One region of the Chryseobacterium sp. SG20098 genome, then DNA from elsewhere that is predicted to be linked to it. Evidence: riboswitches for the same ligand, from Rfam matches in the RefSeq annotation. Region 1 holds a riboswitch; each other region holds the start of a gene.
What was found. Region 1 has a riboswitch for cobalamin ahead of RHP76_RS08180 (acyl-CoA thioesterase). Riboswitches for the same ligand answer to the same signal wherever they lie in the genome.

Region 1 (5,332 bases):
ACTTCTTAATGAATTTTAATCGGGTTACTTTTTCTTTATCTTTCAACTGGATAAAATAAACTCCTTTTGATAAATGGTTAAGGTTTACATGGTGATTTGAAACTTTTCCTTCGTCAATTTTCTGTCCTGCAATATTATAAATTTCATAATCGGCGGCTTCTGAAATCCCTGAAATATTTAAGACATCAGAGGCAGGGTTAGGATAAATTTCAGGTTTTACAGACTTTCCTGATTCTTCCAATCCAAGGGTGAGATTGATTAAATCTACTCCATAATCTTCAACTTCCCCATAGGTAAATGTACTGCAGGCATCTAAAGGTATTGTTTGACTGGAAATAACTCTCATAGTAACGCCACATAGTGTCACTGCTGCCAAACTTGGAATCGTAAATACAGATACAGCCGGAGCAGCCTGAGTAACATTATTGGCCACCATCACTCTTTCGTTGGATTCAAAAATTCCGTTGGCATTAAGATCAATCCACGCCGTTACTGTTGTTGTGCCTGGAGTTCCCGTCCAGGTATTGGTTACTGAAAGCTTATTTCCTGTAGTTCCTATAAAAAACTTAACTCTACGGCTTAGGTCACTTCTGTAATCTATATAATTGGAAGGTCCGGAATCGCTTACCATTGGAGAGGTAACTCCTGTAGAATTTACGGTCACATTGGAAATATGCATCATCGTGGTATCTGTAGAAGCACTTGCACAATAATTAATGGTAGTGGTAAAAAATATAGGATCAGACCATAATCCCTGTGTTGTACACACTTTCACTACCTGTACTTCATACGTTGTACAAGGTTGCAAACCTGTAATTGTGAAAGAGTTTTGACCCGATACGGGTGTACCCGTCATCCAGAAAGTTGTTCCTGGTATTCTATATCTTATCACATTATCCGGACTATTAGGATCTGCAGTCCAGGTAACTGTTCCAGAAGTAAGTGTTATATTCGACATCTGAACTCCTGTTGGAGCATTGGTATCACAGTACAATAAAGATTGAGGTTCTTCTTCTATTTTGTGGGTTGCCTGAAGGCTTGAAATTCCCAACATAAAAGAGAATACAAAAAGTAGTTTTTTGGTCATGTTTATCAGTTTTAAAATTTCCTTGAAAAATAGGGTATTTTTTCAAATATAGCTTATACTTTCTCCATATAGCATTGTATTTTTTAATATTTTTGACAATAAAGTGTAAAACACACAGAAACTCTATGCTTTAATATATGTTCAAAAGTATTTCTACTCTCTGGATTTTTTATAAAAAAATAATAATTCCCACCTTGATATTTTCTTTATTAGCTTCTTGTTTATCCTCTTTCAATATTGAGAACTTTGGATTGAGTTTTCTTTTAATATCTCCTGTTCTTCATTATTTTATATATGAACTCCGGTTTAAAAATGAATATTACTTTTATGCCAATTTAGGGTTTTCCAGAAGTTTCCTTTGGGGCTTCACGGTAGCTGTCTGTGTGATTGTCAAAATAATAACAGGAATTTTATGAGCAAGCTTCATATTGACAGCATAACCAAGTCTTTTAAAGATAATAATATCCTTCGGGATATTTATTTAGGATGTGAAACCGGGCAGATTATTGGAATTCTGGGCAGAAATGGTGTTGGCAAATCAACATTATTAAAAATTATTTTTGGAACTGTCAGTAGTGATACCCAGTTCATAAGATACAATGACAAAGTTCTGAAAAGCATTTCCGATAGAAAAAACAGAATTGCTTACCTGCCACAGGATATTTTCTTACCGAAGTACAATACCATTAAAACCTTAATTCCTCTTTTTTGCAATAAGAAAAATACAGATCTATTATTGACTTCAGATCTGATCCGTCCTTTTTTGTCGGAAAAACCTAAAAATCTTTCCAGAGGTGAGCAAAGAGTCATTGAAGCTTTAATGATAATTTATTCTGAAGCTGATTTTGTTTTACTGGACGAACCCTTCCATAGCCTTTCTCCAAAAATTTCTGCAGCATTGAAAGCTGCAATCATTGAACAGTCTGCGTATAAGGGATTCATTATTTCTGATCATAATTATCAGGAAGTTCTTGATATTTCACACCAAATATTTCTTCTGCGTGAAGGCTATCTAAAACAAATAGAAGATTTAAAAGAACTGCAGCGGTATAATTATCTTCCGAAAAGCATTTAATTTATATATTTGAGGGATCAAAAAATTTTCATGATGACTTTCATAAATAAAGCATTCTATTTATCCGCTTTCAGTATTTTATCTATTGCTTTTGTAAAAGGGCAGACTAAAGTTCCTTTTGGAGTTGTAAAAGCTGAAGAAGGATATGCCAACGTACGTGTACATAAAGACGATTACCGAAAAATTGTAGACAAGATCCGTATGCGTAAAGGAGATGTATTTGTTTATGTAAAACCTGCTCCCGGAGAAACAGAATGGATCTGGATCAAATATCCGGAGAAACAGGATGACGACAAACCTTTTGTACGGTATGAAACTCTGGATAAAGAAGGAATGGTAAATAAAGGGCGTATTGCTTATGTAGACCAGCTTCCTGCCTACACTCCATCTAAATCTAAAAACGGAAGATCTCTTATTTTTACTGACAATTCTGATCCTAAGATTCCTACTGCCCAAAGAAGCAAAGTGGTGATTGATATTTATCCTTCCAATGCAGGATACCGTAAAAAGGAAAAAGATGCCGAAGGAAAAATTCTTACGATTGATAAAGTAAAACCATGGGGAATTGGAAATGACCTTCCGGAAGGTATGACCGAAATCAAATCCATCAGAGTACAGCAGCCCGGAAGAGGATCTGTTTTTGTAAGAGAAGCCATCAAAAATATGTTCCAGCCTACCATGGATTTTGAAAACGTTGGAGTAACCTCACTTGACAACGATAATATTTTTCTTTATATGATAAACGGTTCAGGGGAAAACAGATACACTACTCTCTGGACGATTAAGAAAGGAAGAGTAATCAGCCAGATTATTTACCATAATCCGGAATAAATTCATTATTTTTGCATTCGAAAAGTTTTTACGCTTATTCATCACAGAAATTGGTTCTGCATCACTGCAGATTAAAAGGGAACCGTGTGAAAATCACGGACTGTCGCGCAACTGTAAGTAACTGAAGTCTTTATCAAAGATCCACTGTGCGAGGCATGGGAAGGAGATAAATGATGTTACAAGTCAGGAGACCTGCCTTTTTCTTAAACATGTAACTTTCGCGATTTGAAGTTGTATTGATCTGATGGATTGTTTCAGGAATTCTATAAGTTCCTGTTATTATTCTGTTGTTTCCAATCATTTCCTATCGCTTTAATTAATAATGATATATGACTACAGAAGAAAGAATTGAAGCATCCGAAACCAGAATCTTTAAAGCGGTTTTCCCTAACACAACCAATCACTATGATACCCTTTTTGGAGGTACAGCGATGCAGCTGATGGATGAGGTAGCTTTTATCACAGCAACCCGTTTTGCCAGAAAAAGAGTGGTAACGGTAAGCAGTGACAAGATCGATTTTAAAAAACCTATTCCTGCCGGAACCATCGTTGAGCTGATCGGGAAAGTTTCATACGTGGGAAAAACCAGTATGAAAGTAAACGTTGAAATTTACACCGAGCAGATGTATTCCTATGAAAGAGAAAAAGCAATTATTGGTGATTTTACTTTTGTAGCGATTGACGAATTCAAGAAACCAATCCAAATACTATAAACAATAAAGTTTCGGGCGGCCTCTGGCCGCCCGAAACTTTTCCATTCAACACAACATAGTATATCTCAACCAAAGAATAATTGGAGTTCATTTGTTTTTATATTTACTTTTAGCATGGCAAAAAAATTATTTTTACATTGCTGTCACTAAAAACTATAGAAGAACCGATATTTCATGAAAAAGATTATTGTAATCATTACCCTTATCCTATCCATTACATTAAGAGCACAAAAAGACGTTAAAATTGAACTTTCAGAAAGTTACGAATTAGGAAATATTATTCTGGCCCTCACTGAATATGGCAGAACAGATCCTTATGACGTACAGAAAATCCCACCGTATTATGATGAAATCATCACGTATTTTGAGCCTGTAAAAGATCATCCTTTACTAAAAAAAGTAAATTATTCAAGAAAAGATTGGAAAAAATTCTTAGGCTTCCGAACTGATTTCTATGCATTTTCTTTTGATGAAAAAGGCTTACTTAAAAGAGATTTTCCTTTCAATTCCTTTGGTCCTAAAGAAGTAGATGAAAATCTGGAGCTCATCAATGATTTTGTAAAGAAATCAAATTACAGAACCTTTTATAAAAATCATCAGTCGTTTTACAATACTTTAATTGCCAATTACAAAGAGTATTATTACATCAATGATACTTATACTTTTTTGGATAAAATAGCAAAAAGACCAGCCAATGAAACAGATAAGAAATACATTATTGCCATATCTCCTTTGGTAGGCGGACAGAATTGCCACAGGGATATCAATAGCTCCTTAACTGTAGACTTTCCAAATATCGGAGAAGATCTTATCCTTGGAAATTTAAAAGGTAATCTCGCAAGAAGGATTCTTGATAATCACACCGTATTTTCAGAAATCGATCATGGGTATGTAAATCCTATTTCAGATCAGTACTCAAAGGAGATAACGGAAAGCTTCAACCTTACGAATTGGGATAAAAAATCAGGATACCCGGGAATAAATTCATTCAATGAATATATGACATGGGCTGTTTACGATTTGTTCATCAACGAAAAATTTCCAGAAGAAAAAACAGACAGTCTTTCAGCGATTTATCATAAAGTGAATATCCGACGCGGTTTTATTGCTCAGAATTTATTCTCGGAGAAGCTTATAGAGCTTTATAAAAAGGAAAAGAATCTGGAAAAATTATATATTCCATTATTAAAGTGGACGAAGAAAACAGGAAACAAAATTTCCCAGCCTTCCGTTGTCAATTCCAATAATAAAGACTTTGAGAAAACTGATCTCAATAATATCGTGGTACAATTCACAGAGCCTATGAAAAAAACAAAGACTCTTCAGCTCAAATTATATGAATACATTGATGGAAAAGAAACCCGCAATACCATCATTATCGTTAAAAATCCGGTCTGGTCTAAAGACGGGAAAGAAGTGAAATTCAGCCTGGATACTTCTTATAAAAATTTTGTACTGGGATTTTATGTACATAACAGTATGGCTGGATTTTATTCAAAGAAGGGAATTTTATTAAATCCCGACAATTACTTATTACTAGCCTCTTAAAACATTTCAGATGATCTATAAGAAGACCCTGCCCAATAAGCGGGCAGGGTCTTCTTTTTTCAATTATTTCAGTACTTT
Region 2 (5,332 bases), 1.5 Mb from region 1:
TTCCTGCAAGAAACAAATTAAAACGTTTCATCAGCGGACTGGAAACTCCTATTGAAATTGTTGCTGAAATTGATACCGTAGAAAAGGCTGTTGTTTTCTTAAAAAATTCATCTGTTGATCTGATCTTTTCCGATATTGAATTATTGGATGGGAATGCTTTTGAAATCTATGATCAGGTGAATATATCATGTCCGGTTATTTTCACCACAGCGTATGATCAGTTCTGGATGAATGCCTTTGAAAGCAACGGAATTGAATATTTATTAAAACCTTTTTCACAGAGCCGTTTCCAAAAAGCATGGGATAAATTTCTTTTATTAGGAAAAACTCATTCAGAACCACAAGATGTTTTGGCAAAACTTCAGCAAATGCTGAACAACAACAATACACAGAAAAATTATAAGAAAAGATTCACTGTCAGTTCACATCAGGGGCTTTATTTTATCAATACGGAAGAGATCTCTTTCTTTGGAGCAGAAGAAGGAGTTGTTTTTGCTTTTGATACAGCAGGAAAAAAACATCTGTTGAATGAATCTACTTTAAAAGAAATTGAAATGCAGTTAAATCCTTCTGATTTTTTCAGGATCAACCGTAGTGAGCTTGTTCAGAAACATCATATTGAAAGAATAGAGCGATACAATAAAAATACACTTTCCGTTCAGATAAAAGGGCAGAAAGATCATCTTGTCACAAGCCAAAGCAATACTTCCTCGTTCAGAAAATGGATTGAAGAATAAATAGGTTTTCCGGTTTTATTCCATTAAATAGTCAGTCCATGGTTATTTTTTACCTCAGCCATCACAAACGTACTGTGGGTACTCCCTATGGAATCCACAGATCCAAGCTTATTGAATACAAAATCCTGATAATGCTTCATATCCCGTACCTGAACTTTCAGAAGGAAATCAAAATCCCCGGAAATATTGTAACATTCGGCAACTTCTTCGATTTCTAAAATCTCCTTTACAAAATCATAACCTATCGATCTGTCGTGAATTTTGAGCTTGATCTGGCAGAAAACCGTAAATCCGCGATTCAGTTTTTCGGCATCAAGAACGGCCGCATATCTTTTAACAAAACCTTCCTGTTCAAGCCTTTTTACCCTTTCAAAAACAGGTGAGGTAGAAAGATTTACCTCTTTCGCAAGTTCCTTAACGGTGAGTTTAGCATTTTTCTGGAGCAGCCTTAGCAGCTGTAAGTCCTTATCATCGAATTGTTCCACAGAATATTATTCTTTTAAATGATTAAAACATTCAAATGTACAGAATTTTATGCTTTTATTTTTGTTTTTAAAAGTTTAATTTGCTTAATTATTTGATAATAATTGTATTTTTATTCTGTATTGCTAATTTTACACAAAATTAAAAACTTTTACTGATGACCATAGTTAAAGGTAAAAGTACAGTTCTTTACAGATACTTCATCAAACAGAAAAGGTTTTACTTAACGTAGATTAATAGGGAATCGTGTGCAAATCACGAGCTGTCGCGCAACTGTAAGTAACACACCAAAGGTTTCTGTCCTTGCAGATCCACTGCCAAAAGCGGGAAGGATGACGGAAACTGTTACAAGTCAGGAGACCTGCCTTTACTGAATTGACAATGCTTTCGCGGTCTGAAGCTTTGGGGTCATACAGATAATATATCGGATTCGGGTATTTTCTTTTGTAAAGGAAATTACGCTGTCTGCTATGTCATGACTTTCCTGAAACTTCTTCCGATAAAACATTACGAAGCCTTTTAAAGAACTTTCCCAATAAGTTTAATTAAAAAGTTTTAAAAAATGCAAACTCACATCCTTGGCTATCCGCGTATTGGTAGCAAAAGAGAACTCAAAAAAGCCTGCGAACAGTATTGGTCAGGTAAAATCCTTTTGGAAGAACTTCTGAATACCGGAAGAACTATCTGTAACCAAAACTGGAATATCCAGAAAGAAGCAGGGATAGACCTTATCCCGTGTAATGATTTTTCATACTATGATCAGGTGTTGGATATGAGCCTTGTAGTAGGAGCCATTCCAACACGTTACCATGAAGTGGTGCTTAAAAAGAATAATACTGAATTGGATCTTTATTTTGCAATGGCAAGAGGATATCAGAAAGACGGATTGGATATCACTGCCATGGAAATGACCAAGTGGTTCGATACCAACTATCACTATATCGTTCCGGAATTTTATAAAAATCAACAGTTTAAACTGAGCTCAGATAAGATTTTCAATGAATTTGCCGGAGCAAAACAAGCGGGAATCAATGCAAAACCGGTGATTATCGGACTGGTTTCTTATCTGTTATTAGGAAAAGAAAAAGAAGAAGGCTTCGATAAATTGGATCTGGCTGGAAATCTTCTTCCAGTCTATACAGAGATTTTAACCAAACTTCAAGACCAGGGTGCGGAATGGATTCAGTTTGATGAACCTTTTCTGGCGTTGGATTTAACAGAAAAAGCCAAAGAAACGTATCTTTCTGTGTATGCCGAAATCAGAAAACGTTTTCCGAAACTGAAATTTATCGTTGCCACTTATTTTGACGGATTAAAAGATAATGCATCAATTGCTGTTTCCCTTCCGGTGAATACATTGCATATTGATCTGGTGAGAAATCCTGAACAGTTAGATGATATTCTGAATGTTATTCCGGAAAGCTTAGGCCTTTCATTAGGAGTAACCGACGGTAGAAATATCTGGAAAAATGATTACGAAAAATCATTGTCTTTCATCAGAAAAGCTGTTGAGAAATTAGGATCTGAAAGAATTCTGATTGCACCATCATGTTCATTGCTTCATTCACCTTGTGACCTTGATTTTGAAACCAGTCTTAATCCTGAAATTAAAAACTGGCTGGCTTTTGCTAAACAAAAAGTAAAGGAAGTCGTAACGCTTAAACAACTGGCATCCGGAACGGAAAATGAACAGGTTCTTGAAGCATTTGAAGAAAATAAAAGAGCCATTGAAAGCAGAAGAACTTCTTCTCTTATCCATAATGATCAGGTAAAACAGAGAGTGAATTCAGTTACTGAAAAAGATGCTCAGAGAATAAATACTTTCAAAATCCGTAAAGAAGAACAGCAGGAAGTATTGCAGCTACCATTATTTCCAACCACTACAATCGGATCATTCCCTCAAACCACAGAAGTAAGAAGCTGGAGAGCAAAATTTAAAAAAGGAGAGCTTACTGCAGAACAATATGATACCTTATTGAAACAGGAAACGCAGAGAACAATCCGCTGGCAGGAAGACATCGGAATTGATGTATTGGTTCATGGAGAATTTGAACGAAACGACATGGTGGAATATTTCGGGGAACAGTTGGAAGGATTTGTATTCACTAAAAACGGTTGGGTACAAAGCTACGGAAGCCGTTGTGTGAAACCTCCTGTGATTTTCGGTGATGTTTCCCGCCCGACTCCGATGACGGTGTATTGGTCTCAATATGCCCAATCTCAGACTGAAAAATGGGTAAAAGGTATGTTGACAGGTCCGGTTACGATTTTACAGTGGTCTTTTGTACGTGATGATCAGCCTCGTTCAGAAACTTGTAAGCAGATTGCTTTGGCAATTCGTGATGAGGTAGTGGACCTGGAAAAAGCAGGAATCAGAATTATTCAGATTGATGAACCTGCCATCAGAGAAGGACTACCATTAAGAAAAACAGACTGGCAGAATTATCTGAAATGGGCAGTGGAAGCTTTCAGAATTTCAGCAAGCGGAGTGGAAGATGCTACCCAAATTCACACTCACATGTGTTATTCTGAGTTCAATGATATTATTGAAAACATTGCCGATATGGATGCAGATGTCATTACCATAGAATGTTCACGTTCTCAGATGGAACTGCTGAATGCTTTCGCCGATTTCAAATATCCGAATGAAATTGGTCCTGGAGTATACGATATTCACTCACCAAGAGTTCCTTCAAAAGAAGAAATGATTGAATTGCTGAGAAAGGCTCAGAATGTCATTCCTGCCAACCAACTTTGGGTAAACCCTGATTGTGGACTGAAGACAAGACATTGGTAAGAAACTGAAAAAGCTTTAATTGCAATGGTTGCCGCTGCTAAAGAAGCTTCAATAGAATATGCACTTTAAAAAACTTTAGAAATAATTAGATTCAATTATTCAGATCGTGCCATGATATTCATGGCACGATTTATTATGGTAATCCGGTGAAATGTTGTTGAAGTAAAGTTTTACTATTGTGTTTTATAATAAACATGTGTTTCTGAACTATTTTGCCTGTAAAGCACTTGGCGGATAGCCAAACTGTTTTTTAAACGCAAACGAGAAATGCGATAGATTTTCAAACCCAAGATCCAGATAAATATCAGAAACTGATCTTCCTTTTTGGGTAAGCAGAAAATGGGCTTCCTTTAATCTCCGAAGCTGCAGCCACTGTCTTGGCGGAATTCCGAATATCTTTTGAAAATCCCTTTTAAATGCAGACAGACTTCTCCCTGTTAAATAAGCAAAACGCTCTACATTGACATTGAAATGAAAGTTTTTATTCATAAAAGATTCAATATCTATTTTATAGGGTTCGGAAAAATCAAACAAAATATCCTTAAGGCCGGGATCGTAATTCAACAGTAAGAGGAGAGCTTCTTTTTGTTTAAGCTTCAGTATTTCTTCAGAAGCAGGAAGATCTTCATACGGTAATAATGAGTACATAAAAGAATGTAATGCCTTTTGCTCCGGTTTTATATAGGCCTGGACATTGTCCTTTTTTTCTGCCTGATATCCATACTCACGGCTGAAGTCATGAAGCATGGCATCGTCAAAATAGATGGATATGGTTCTGATTTCCCCGTTTTTGGGTGGATATTTTGCGAATTTCAATAAACTGTTTTTCCTTGCAGAATAGAGTTCTCCTTCTTTAAATGTCGTTTTTGTGATGCCATCATTAAGTTCCATTTCCCCGGAGAGCACCAGGCCGAGGCTGTGAATCCGTGCAAACTGTTCTCCTTCCCTGAATTCTGAAAAATGACAGGAGTAATTGATGGGAAAAGGAATATTATTTTCGCTCATAGCTCAAAAAGTTATTTCTTGATCAATTCTTATTCAAACTTACAAAACTTTTCAGGATCATAGAATCTCCACAGCAAAGTAATCCCGAGATATTTTGCTATGAAGAAGATCATATTAAGCCAGAATCGTTTTGGGTTCCAGGTAAGCTTCCAGTCCGAATACACCAAACTCACGTCCGATACCGCTTTGTTTGAAACCTCCGAAAGGTGCATAAGGATCGTGGGCAAACCCATTAATGCAGATTCTTCCGGCATCAATCTGTACGGCTACACGTTCTGCATGTTCTTGGTTGGCAGAACTGATATAAGCT
Region 3 (5,332 bases), 2.1 Mb from region 1:
GAGAAACAGATTCTCACTGTAACAGAAAGATCAAATTAGCTCTTGACAAAGGTCTTATTCCTGTTTACTGTAACGGAGAAACTCTTGAGCAGAGAAAAGCAGGACAGCACCTTGAGGTAGTAAAAAACCAGACTGAAGTAGCTCTTTTCACGCTTTCTGCTGAAGAAATCAAAAAAGTAGTGATTGCTTATGAACCGGTTTGGGCTATAGGAACCGGAGAAACGGCTAGTCCTGAGCAGGCTCAGGAAATCCACGCTCACATCAGAAATATTATTGCTTCAAAATACGGACAGGAAGTTGCTGACGAGGTTTCTATCCTTTACGGAGGTTCTGTAAAACCAGACAATGCAAAAGAAATTTTCTCTCAGCCGGATATCGACGGTGGTCTTATCGGAGGAGCAGCTTTAAAATTAGAGGATTTCTCTAAGATTATTGAAGCTTTTAATTAATAGAGGATTGATATATTATCCAATAAAAAGCGGCGGAATCTTCGATTCCGCCGCTTTTCCGTTAAAAAAATCTAATTATTGAATATCGACTACATACATTGTTCCTTTGTCTACTTTACCCGTTTTAGGCAAAATTTTAGCTTTTGGATTTCCGTTTCCATCATCCACTACTCCAAAGTCATCATCATTGAAAACAGCCAGTTTATTATTTCCTAAATAAACAATTCCCTCGAATTTATCATGTTCATAACCCAGTTTTGCTACCAGATCTACGGCTAATGTTTTGGTAACAGCTTTTATTCCGGCATTGGTAATTTCATCCCATGAACATTGCTCTAAAGCTTTTCCGTTAACTTTCATTCCGTCCACATCGGTGATATCGGCTCCGTTTACATCTGTTGCATTGCTAAGATTGATTCTGTATACTTTTTTTATTCCTCCCTGAGAACCGAAATTTCCATCTCTTTCAATCACCAGGAATTCATTATTGCTTAATGCGGTAATATCGCACACTGAATCAGAAGCTCCTCCTTCCTGCTTATATAGAAACTGTTTAGTCTGCCCTGTAACCGTATCAAATGTGACAATTCTCGTTAAAGTTTTATTGGTAGCCAATACCTTACTGGGAACATACATCATCGACTGCATGGTTCCTACCAGCGTTCTTCCGTCCGGGCTCATACAAAGTCCTTCCATTCCTCTGTTGGCTCTTCTTTTCGCTAAAACAGCAGGTAATTTTCTAGGTCCTGTATTTACTCCGATCGGGCTTATTCTTTCCATCTCCATTCCATCAGCACTGTAGTGTACAATATGCGGTCCATATTCATCAGAAACCCAGAATGTACCGTCAGCGGCAGCAACAATACTTTCGCTGTCAAGACCATACTGATCAGTACCTAAGACATTTCCGGAAGCATCATATGCTACTTCCCCTGTGCTCCCCATTCCAACAGGATTTGGAAGTCCGGTAATAGGCTGTCCGGATGGATTTTTAAGTTTAATATATTTGATGACCTCTACATTTCCGTCAGCATTGATTTTAAAATGCATAATGGTTGGAGTAAAATTAGGAGTAAGAAACTTTTTCCCATTCTGGAAGTCGGTGTTAGGTCCTCTATCGGTAATGACATAGAATTCGCCTTTTCTGGTAGGATGAGCCGCAGCTCCGGACCCAAAACCTCCGTTGATAACATCCACTCCGTTTATCGTAGTCAGTTTTGAAAATGGAAACTCCTGAGGGAGTTTGGAATAATTAATATCCTGATTAACCATTGCGATATCGTCATCACTTTTACATGAAGCCAATACAGCCAGTATACCCACAGAACATAGTAATTTTTTCATATGCTATTTTATGGCTGCGAAAATAGGACTTGATTGTAAACTGATCTTAAATACAATGATAATTGTTTTTTAACAATTGAACAGACAGAATGCATTGAAGATAAATAAGAAAAGAATCTATTTAAAAATGAAAAACCGACAATCCAACCAAATTATTAATCAATTTGAAAATCATTTTTTTTAAAGGAAAATAATTCACAAAACGGACTTATCAATTTATATGATATATTTGCAGCGTTTTAAGGCTGAACAATGTTCATTAATAGGGAATCAAGTGAGAATAATATTCAAATCTTGAGCTGTACCCGCAACTGTAAACTGTTTAAACTTACTGCACAAAAACCACTGGATCTGAAAATCCGGGAAGGAAGTTGTAAGATGTGAGCCAGGAGACCTGCCTTAAAACACCAGATTCAGAGAAAGAATTAGTTCTGCTCTGAAGATAAGTTTCGGGAATAAAACTTTAAATTAATTATATCATGAGAAAAATCTATCTTTTTTTCTTACTGCTTTGCATGCAGGTATTGTCGGCCCAATTCACAGAAAACGACATTAAATTTTGGGTAGGAACCGGTTCTAAAAAAGCATATTTCATTGCAGACTTTAATGATGACAGCACCCCAAATTCTTATGCTTGGGGATACCGTTTTGACGGAAATGGCTTAACCATGGAAGACATGATTACTGCTATTGCCGCTGCAGAACCTAAAATGGAAATTGAAATACCATCCGGATTTCTGTACAGTTTAAATTACAATCATCATACTCCCAGCCTTGACGACTATTGGTCAACCTGGTCAGGAAACACTCCATCAACTATGGCATTCAATAATGGTGTGAACAATGATCTTTTAGTGGACGGAAGATGGTATGGAGCTTCTTATAGTTTTTCCCCTCCTACAATGCCTTCCCCACCAGTTCCAGCCTACAGTTCTGCTTGGTTTGTTCCCTCGCAGGTTACAAACTGGGTAGGAAGCGGAACTAATAAAAGTCTTGTCGTTATTGATTTCGGAACTGATAATGCCAACGGAAATGCCAATTCTTTTGCTTTTGGAATTAAATATAACGGAAGCATAACTGCTGAACAGGCGTTACAACTGATCCAGTCTCAAGCTTCTTATTTTAATTTTGCATCAGCGAATAATCAGATTACTAATTTAACATTGAATTCATTTACTGGAAATACTTCCGGATCAGACAGCTGGAAGTTATATAAAGGAAAAGATCTATCAAGCTGGCAAACAAAAGCCAATCTTTCTCAGATTCAACTGAGTAACAATGACTGGTTTGGATTAAGTTTCGGGCAAAGAAGACCATTTACCCCCACCGAGGCACAGCTGACTTTAGGAATTTCTTCTGTGACCAAGAAAAAATTCAATATTTATCCAAATCCGGCAAGTGATTTCATTCAGATTGAAACGGCTGAGAAACTGAAAGAAGTGAATATTTACTCTGTGACAGGACAAAAAATAATGACTTCTCAGGTTACTAAGATTGATATTCATTCTTTAAACTCAGGAGTTTACTTTGTGGAGATTAAAACAGCTGAAAGTGCTACGGTACATAAGATTGTTAAGAAATAGAGAAAGCGCCTCAAGGCGCTTTTTTTGTGAGGATATGGATAAAATATACTGTTACAACCGCCCCGTCAAAAATTCTTTGAATTATTGCCACCCTCCAGCGAATGTAAAATGAGTGATTAAAATATAATCCAACAAAAAAACCGCACCAGATTGGTGCGGTTTTCTGATGATGTTATCATCAATTATTTTTTCTCTGTGGATCTTTGTAAAACCTCATCTACCATTCCGTAACCTTTAGCTTCTTCAGAAGTCATCCAGTAATCTCTGTCAGAAGATTTTTCTACCCACTCATACGTTTGTCCTGAGTGATGACCGATGATTTCATAAAGCTCCTGCTTCAGTTTCAACATCTCTCTCAAGTTGATTTCCATATCAGAAGCAACTCCCTGAGCACCTCCTGAAGGCTGGTGGATCATTACTCTTGAATGCTTAAGCGCAGAACGTTTTCCTTTTTCTCCGGCAACCAGTAATACAGCTCCCATTGAAGCAGCCATACCTGTACAGATTGTCGCTACATCCGGCTTGATGATCTGCATGGTGTCATAAATACCTAGACCTGCATATACACTACCACCAGGAGAGTTGATGTAGATCTGAATATCTTTTGAAGGGTCAGCACTTTCCAGGAATAAAAGCTGAGCCGTAACGATGTTTGCTACCTGATCATCAATACCTGTTCCAAGGAAAATAATTCTGTCCATCATCAGACGGGAGAAAACGTCCATCTGAGCAACGTTTAATCTTCTCTCTTCCATGATGTACGGAGTAAGATTCGTAGGCCCATACATTCCCATATACTGATCGGTAACCAAACCGTTGTTTCCTAAATGTTTTACAGAGAAATCTCTGAATTCTTTTTTAATGTCCATATTTCTATTATGTATTATTTTTTAAATATTCTCGAAGTTTAAATTACAATATTTATTCCTAAAATTTTATAGGACTTTTTGTCACAGAATATTAAAATAACTGACTTAAAAATTACCGTTTTCTACCATAGATTCCTTTGATAGGTGAATATTCAATGATATTACTCAATCGCATGGAAGCTTGTTTCAATAGCGTAATTTTCTTGATAAGCTCATAGTACTTTCCTTCATCAGTATCCCTGTACACATCCAGCTCTTTATCTGTTTCTGTGATTAAATAATCAATATATCTGAATTTGTGCAGCAACACATCTCCCTTGATCTGATCTGCCACTTTATCACCGTAATTGGGAGGATAAATATTTCTGGAAGCCCAGTTTTCAAGCTCATCCAACGGGATCAGAGCGTCTACAACCTTTGTGGTAATTTCTTCGTCCATAAAAGATACAAAAAAGTTTCCACTTCTCAACTCATCTTTTTGAATTCCTTCCCTCACCTGAGTAATAATGATTTCATTCCCTTTAACTAAAAATTCATACTGCTCTTCTTCAAAATGATGAAGAATTTCCTCAATTACTGTAATCTGATATTCTTCTCCTTGTTCATTTCTACGTTTCAGAATAATATCTCCAAATGCCAGCATGTGTTCAACAAGTTTGTTCTCCATGAACAATACATCATACAGAAAAGGATCTTCTTTTTCCTGATCCAAAGGCACAACCTCCATCTTTGGAGCGGCTGTTTTCTCTTTCTGCTGCTGCTGAACATGATGGGTCTGATTCTGTGTGATCTGCTTCTGAACATCCAGTTCATTGAAAAGACTCTGCTCAGAAAGCCCGAATTTATTGGAAACCTCTTTCAGATAAACCTCTCTTTTCAGGGCATTTTGTACGAAAGAGACAGATTTCACAATATCTCTGATTGCTTCAGCCTTTTTAATCGGATCATTTCCGATATCTCTCAGGAGAATTTCCGCCTTGAAGTCGATAAAATCCATCGCTTCATTTTCGATATACTTTTCAACGTATTCCTGCGGGTGTTTTCTGGCAAAGGAATCCGGGTCATCTCCATCAGGGAAAAGCAGAAC
Region 4 (5,332 bases), 160 kb from region 1:
GATTTGTATGATACTGTATTTCCAATCTGACCATTTGGAACGGTAATTTCAGTTTTAGCATCGTTAGAAGTATTGATATAAGTAATCTTATTTCCGTACCCTGATGAAGCATTCTGTACAAAAACATTTCCTCCTGCCTCTACTGTTTTATCAGAAACTTCAGTCATATTGATTTTACTTACAAATGAATAGTCAGAAGCTTTATATTTCGTTATACTTTGAGTATGTGCAGTAAAGTTGGTATTAGCAACATAGATGAAGTTGTTAGCAAAAGTAATTCCTCTTGGGTTATCAAGCTGATCCGTAATTACTCCTAACTTTTTGAATGTATAACGGTCTACTACTACAATTTTATTAGAGTTATTCAAAACAAGATAAGCTTTGTTTTCGTTAAGACCAATCGTCTGAAGAACATCACCAAGAATCTCTTTGTTGTTGTTATAACCATATACATCGTCTTGCTTCAGGCTTAAATTTCTTGTCACAAATGTTACCTTAGCTCCCTGACTGTTATAGTTTCCTTCATTAGAGATAAAATATCCGTTCTGATAAGTGATTGGAGAAACTTCAATCTCGTCAGAACTACTTGAACATGAAGAAATGTTAAACAATAACACTACTGCAAATAATACAGTTAAAAGTTTAGTTATTTTCATATTTACTCAATTTTAATTTTTAAAAATTTATTGCTGCATACACACTATAATTTCTTTTGGGTAAAGGATAGAAAGAAACCGTTTTGTAGTATGTATTGGTTAGATTATTCACTTTGAACCCTAAGGTATATTTTTTGGCTAAAGTTGCAGAGATTCCCATATTTAAAAGAAAATAAGGATCTATGGCATCTGACCTTTTTTCGTCACTTGTAGTATACGTAACGCCATTCAGCTGCCCCTGTGCGAAAAGTTTAAAGAAACCATATTCGTAATCTATATTGGCATTTCCTCTGTGCATAGGAACGTAAGGTCTCTGCATTTTCGTTTCTTTATCAATAGACTTTGCATAATAGTATCCTGCATTGGCCCGGATTTTATGATTACCCCATTGTTTGCTAAAGGACAGCTGGGATTCTAATCCATAGGATTCAACTTTATTGACATTGAATGCCTGCCAGTATCCTTTAGCCGTTGGAAGCCATGCAATAAGATCTGTGATGTTCATATAGTATGGAGACAAAGTAAGTCTGAAATCTCCTGCTTTAAACACATTCGTCATATCGAGCTGGGTAGAGGTTTCCGGTCTCAGGTCTTTATTTCCTCCCGGTTCATAATAAATATCATTAAAGGATGGAAATCTGAAGTTTTTTGATACATTAAGGCTTACATCATACCATTTTGCTGCACTCCATTTTCCGGAGAACGAATACATCAACGGTGACTTCACATCTTCCACAAAATCTTTCTTGAATCCACCCTCAAAACGCAGATCTTTTGTTGCAAAATATCTTAACAATCCTGAAACAGAACCAATATTTCTGCTGACGCTGGATATTCCGTTTTGATATCCTTCTCCTTTATTAACCTGAAACTCTCCTATGATATTAAAATTCCACTTTGAATTCAGGAAATAATTAAAGTCATTTTTAAAGATATAATTTTTCCCGGTTCCACTACTTGATTTAGGCTGATTTAACGAACCAAAAAATTGAAAATTCTCTTCCGTATAAGCTGCTTTAAGGGAATTACTGAACTTTGTTTTGTTCCAGTCCCAGGAAAGAAGGCTTCTTACACTTTGAGTTTTATATTTCGTTTTTGTTCCCGTTTCTTCATATACAGGAAAGCGTTGTGAAGAATCAAAAAACTGGCTCTGCCACGAAATTTTATGATCGTTTGTGATTTTATAGGATGCTCCTACATTGAACGTTGTATTGTAATAACTTCCGTTTCTGTTGATATAGTTCAGGTCACTTACCTTATAATCATTTTCACTTACAGAATAATTTCCAGAAGCCTTAAAACTGAACTTATCATTGCTGTAAGAACCTTTTATAAAGTTATTATAGGTATTAAAAGAAGCCACTTCAGAAAATAAAGAACCATGGAAGCCTTTATTAAAATCCAGGGTATTATTCAGGTGAATACTTCCCCCGATGGCACCACTCCCATATACTACACTTCCACCACCAGCTTTTATACCAATCTGATCATAGCCGAACAAAGCAATATTATTAATATCTCCCTGTCCCAGAAAATTAGAATTGATATTAATTCCATTCCACACAAAAGCAGTCTGCTGAGCGGTAGTTCCCCTGAAAGAAGGTGAAGAAACGGCACCACGGCCATTTTCTTTGATAAAAACCTGTGACTGAAATCTCAGAAGTTCAGAAAGATTACTGGAGTTTTTCTCAGCATCTTCTGCCGAAATTATTTTTACGGGATGAAAAAGTTTCACCCTAATCATCTGATTATCGAAGACATAAACAGTATCGATGGCTTTCTCTTGTGCAAAAAGAAAACAGCCATAAGATGAAAAAAGCAGTACTAAAGATCTTTTTATATCCATACTTTTTTACTTTTCCTCCGAAAGCAATATGTTTTTTAATTATAATTCCGGCAGGTCTCCTGACTTTCGCATTCTGCACCTTCCCGTTATTAAACAGTGGTTTTTTGCAGAAACTTGAGTTGCGATTTACAGTTGCGGGGACAGTCCGGGAGTTACACCCGATTCCCTTTTCATTCCAAAATACTGGAAACCAAAATTTTTGCAAAGATAGTTTTTTATATGTATTCACCAAAAACCAGACTTTTCTATACACAACATGCTATCCTTTTGCTATATACACAAAAAAGAACGGCCGCTTTCAATATTGAAAACAGCCATTCATCCCACTACTTTACTATTTATATATGTTATTTTTTAATGAATTTATAAGTCTCTTGTTTTCCTCCCTTCATAGAGTATTGCAAAATATAATCTCCTTTTGACAGGGATGAAACATCAATCTGCCCTTCTACCGAATCAAATGATTTTACCTTTTGTCCCACCATATTATAAATTTCGGCTTTCTCTATTTTTCCTGTTCCTTTAAAATATAGAATATCAGTCACAGGATTAGGATAGACACCCATATTATTTTTCTCTTTCACTGCATCATGCACCGATAAAAATTGAGAAGTATCCAGATAAAAAGCGATCATCTGCCCTGAAGCATTCGTCCCTGATCCGGCAATTTTCTTTCCGTCCTGTGAAATGGCCAAAGGAAGCCCCATGGTTACTCCATTCGTTGCAATTCCCAAAGAGGCTGCATAATCATTCAGATTGATCCTTCCGGTAGCAGAAGTCCAGATAAAACCTTCCCCTGACATAGGAGGTGCTCCAAATGCTCTATAATATCCAATTACTTTTTTCCCATCAGCAGAAATCCCGGTGGCACCTCCTTTGAAGCTGAAAGAAGCATTAGGATGCGTTATATAAGTAAGTCCGCTCACAGCATTCCAGACATAGGGATTAGGATTTGCTGAGCCTATGATTGTATTTCCATCTGCAGAAATTCCTCCTGCTTCCCCTACATTATTTCCATTATTATCAGTAATAAAAGTTTCTACTCCATCCTGCCATTTAGCCCCACTTCTTGTTCCGGTTGGCTCATCCTGCCAACCTACAATTACTGTTCCTGCCGCATTGATTGCGTTTGCTCTGGAGCTGCGTCCTGCAACGATACTTCCCAGATCTACCATTCCGTTTGCTTCATCCCATTTCACAGCATGTGCGTTTGCAGCAGTAAGAAAACCTAAACCTACAATCGTGCTTCCATTGGTAGTCATCCCCCAGGTTGAACTTACACTACCGTCCCATCCTGTAGGAACAAGCCCGCCTCTGTTTACCCAGGTCGAAGTAGCTACATCATAGGTTGATATCTCATTAAATCCCGTTGCTGCATTTGTTATAGAGGACGAAATTTTGGTTCCGTCATTCGAAACAACAGTTCTACCCGCTGCCGGATAACCGTTTGATATAGAACCTATCTGTACAAGTCCTCCTGCTGCATTCCATTTATATATTCCTCCTGCGCTTGTATGCATGCTTACCACTCCATTGTCAGAGACTGCCCCTACATTATAATTTCCCAAACCTATTACAGTAAGCTGAGCTTCTGCAAAACCAAATTTCAGAAAAAGACAAGCTGTCAACATTTTCATTGATACTTTGTAAAAATTTTTCATATTTTATTATATTTAGCGTTTCGAATTGGCGAAAACAATATTAATACAATATTCACCTTGCCAAAAGAAATTGGCTTTCATAATTCGTGAATTTTAAAAGAACTTATTTTTTACAAGACTGATAACCAAGCAGATACAAAACAATATTTTGAATATGGATTTTACCAGAATTATTCAAAAAAACACAAAAAGCAAATTAACGAGACAAAAATTATTTCAAACTTTACTGTTTATTTTTATTTTCTGCTCCCTTACCACCAAAGGGCAGTCCGGTCCGGACTTCAATATGTTAGCAGATAAAGCATTTCTGAAATTATATCAGAATCCTGACGAATGCATAAGTTATACCCAGGGAATTCTTGTGAGTGATCAAAACGCGGAACACAAAATTGTACTTCAAAATATTATTTCACAAGCTTTTGCCATGAAGGGGGAATATGTACAATCTGTCAATATTTTCGCTCAAAAAGAAGAGCCTGATCAGAAAAACGATCTTTCTTATTGTATGCAGGTCTTCAGTGATTATAACCTTGCCGATCAGTATCAGAATCTGGGTTTGTACAATCAATCGAAAAGAATTATTTCTCATCTCTTGTCTGATCAGAAGCTTCTTAAAAGCAATAGTCCGGCATTAAGAATTACCACTTCAAAATTATATCAGCTTCAGGCATTGAACTCGGGAATCAACAGAAACTATCCTGAAGCCTTAAAAATTCTAGATCAGAGTAATCAATACCTTGGCGATTATAATGAAGAGAATAGAATTTTAACAATTGAAAACAGAATTTTCAGATCTTCCTATCTGCTGAAACTAAATAAACTACCTGAATATAAAACCCTTATAGACAGTATTATTACAGATCTTGAACATCAGAAAAACCAACCTTTTCTTTTAGCTCTGGCCTATGAAAACCTGTCCCAATATTATTTTCTGAGACAAGATTATGCAACAGCTATTGAAAAACTGGAAGCAGGTCTTCAATTGATTGAAAATCTTCCTTTTAATAATTTAAAAATTAAAATCTACGAATCACTTTCCCGTAATTACTACGCACTACATAATGATGCAAAATACCATCAGTACAATAAACTTTACAATGATGTAAAAACAAAAACAGATTCCAGCTCAAAAGAAGGAATACGATACCTTGTGAAGCTTGTGGAAACCA

Region 2: another riboswitch for cobalamin. It lies ahead of metE (5-methyltetrahydropteroyltriglutamate--homocysteine S-methyltransferase); the one in region 1 lies ahead of RHP76_RS08180 (acyl-CoA thioesterase).
Region 3: another riboswitch for cobalamin. It lies ahead of RHP76_RS22260 (T9SS type A sorting domain-containing protein); the one in region 1 lies ahead of RHP76_RS08180 (acyl-CoA thioesterase).
Region 4: another riboswitch for cobalamin. It lies ahead of RHP76_RS08875 (TonB-dependent receptor plug domain-containing protein); the one in region 1 lies ahead of RHP76_RS08180 (acyl-CoA thioesterase).

What each region holds. Positions count from the first base shown of each region.
Region 1 covers NZ_CP134622.1:1,788,171-1,793,502, forward strand. Annotated here, with positions in the region: gene RHP76_RS08165 (GEVED domain-containing protein) at 1-1,087, opposite strand, end outside; gene RHP76_RS08170 (ATP-binding cassette domain-containing protein) at 1,500-2,162, shown strand; gene RHP76_RS08175 (hypothetical protein) at 2,193-2,993, shown strand; cobalamin riboswitch at 3,028-3,208, shown strand; gene RHP76_RS08180 (acyl-CoA thioesterase) at 3,323-3,706, shown strand; gene RHP76_RS08185 (DUF4932 domain-containing protein) at 3,881-5,254, shown strand; gene RHP76_RS08190 (HD domain-containing protein) at 5,318-5,332, opposite strand, start outside.
Region 2 covers NZ_CP134622.1:257,549-262,880, forward strand. Annotated here, with positions in the region: gene RHP76_RS01170 (LytR/AlgR family response regulator transcription factor) at 1-737, shown strand, start outside; gene RHP76_RS01175 (Lrp/AsnC family transcriptional regulator) at 761-1,222, opposite strand; cobalamin riboswitch at 1,418-1,604, shown strand; partial or broken gene metE (5-methyltetrahydropteroyltriglutamate--homocysteine S-methyltransferase) at 1,783-4,014, shown strand; gene RHP76_RS01185 (helix-turn-helix domain-containing protein) at 4,225-5,022, opposite strand; gene RHP76_RS01190 (aldehyde dehydrogenase family protein) at 5,137-5,332, opposite strand, start outside.
Region 3 covers NZ_CP134622.1:4,857,188-4,862,519, reverse strand. Annotated here, with positions in the region: gene tpiA (triose-phosphate isomerase) at 1-449, shown strand, start outside; gene RHP76_RS22265 (esterase-like activity of phytase family protein) at 525-1,793, opposite strand; cobalamin riboswitch at 2,019-2,210, shown strand; gene RHP76_RS22260 (T9SS type A sorting domain-containing protein) at 2,273-3,376, shown strand; gene clpP (ATP-dependent Clp endopeptidase proteolytic subunit ClpP) at 3,559-4,245, opposite strand; gene dnaG (DNA primase) at 4,358-5,332, opposite strand, start outside.
Region 4 covers NZ_CP134622.1:1,947,389-1,952,720, forward strand. Annotated here, with positions in the region: gene RHP76_RS08870 (DUF5074 domain-containing protein) at 1-656, opposite strand, end outside; gene RHP76_RS08875 (TonB-dependent receptor plug domain-containing protein) at 676-2,502, opposite strand; cobalamin riboswitch at 2,534-2,712, opposite strand; gene RHP76_RS08880 (T9SS type A sorting domain-containing protein) at 2,850-4,163, opposite strand; gene RHP76_RS08885 (helix-turn-helix domain-containing protein) at 4,318-5,332, shown strand, end outside.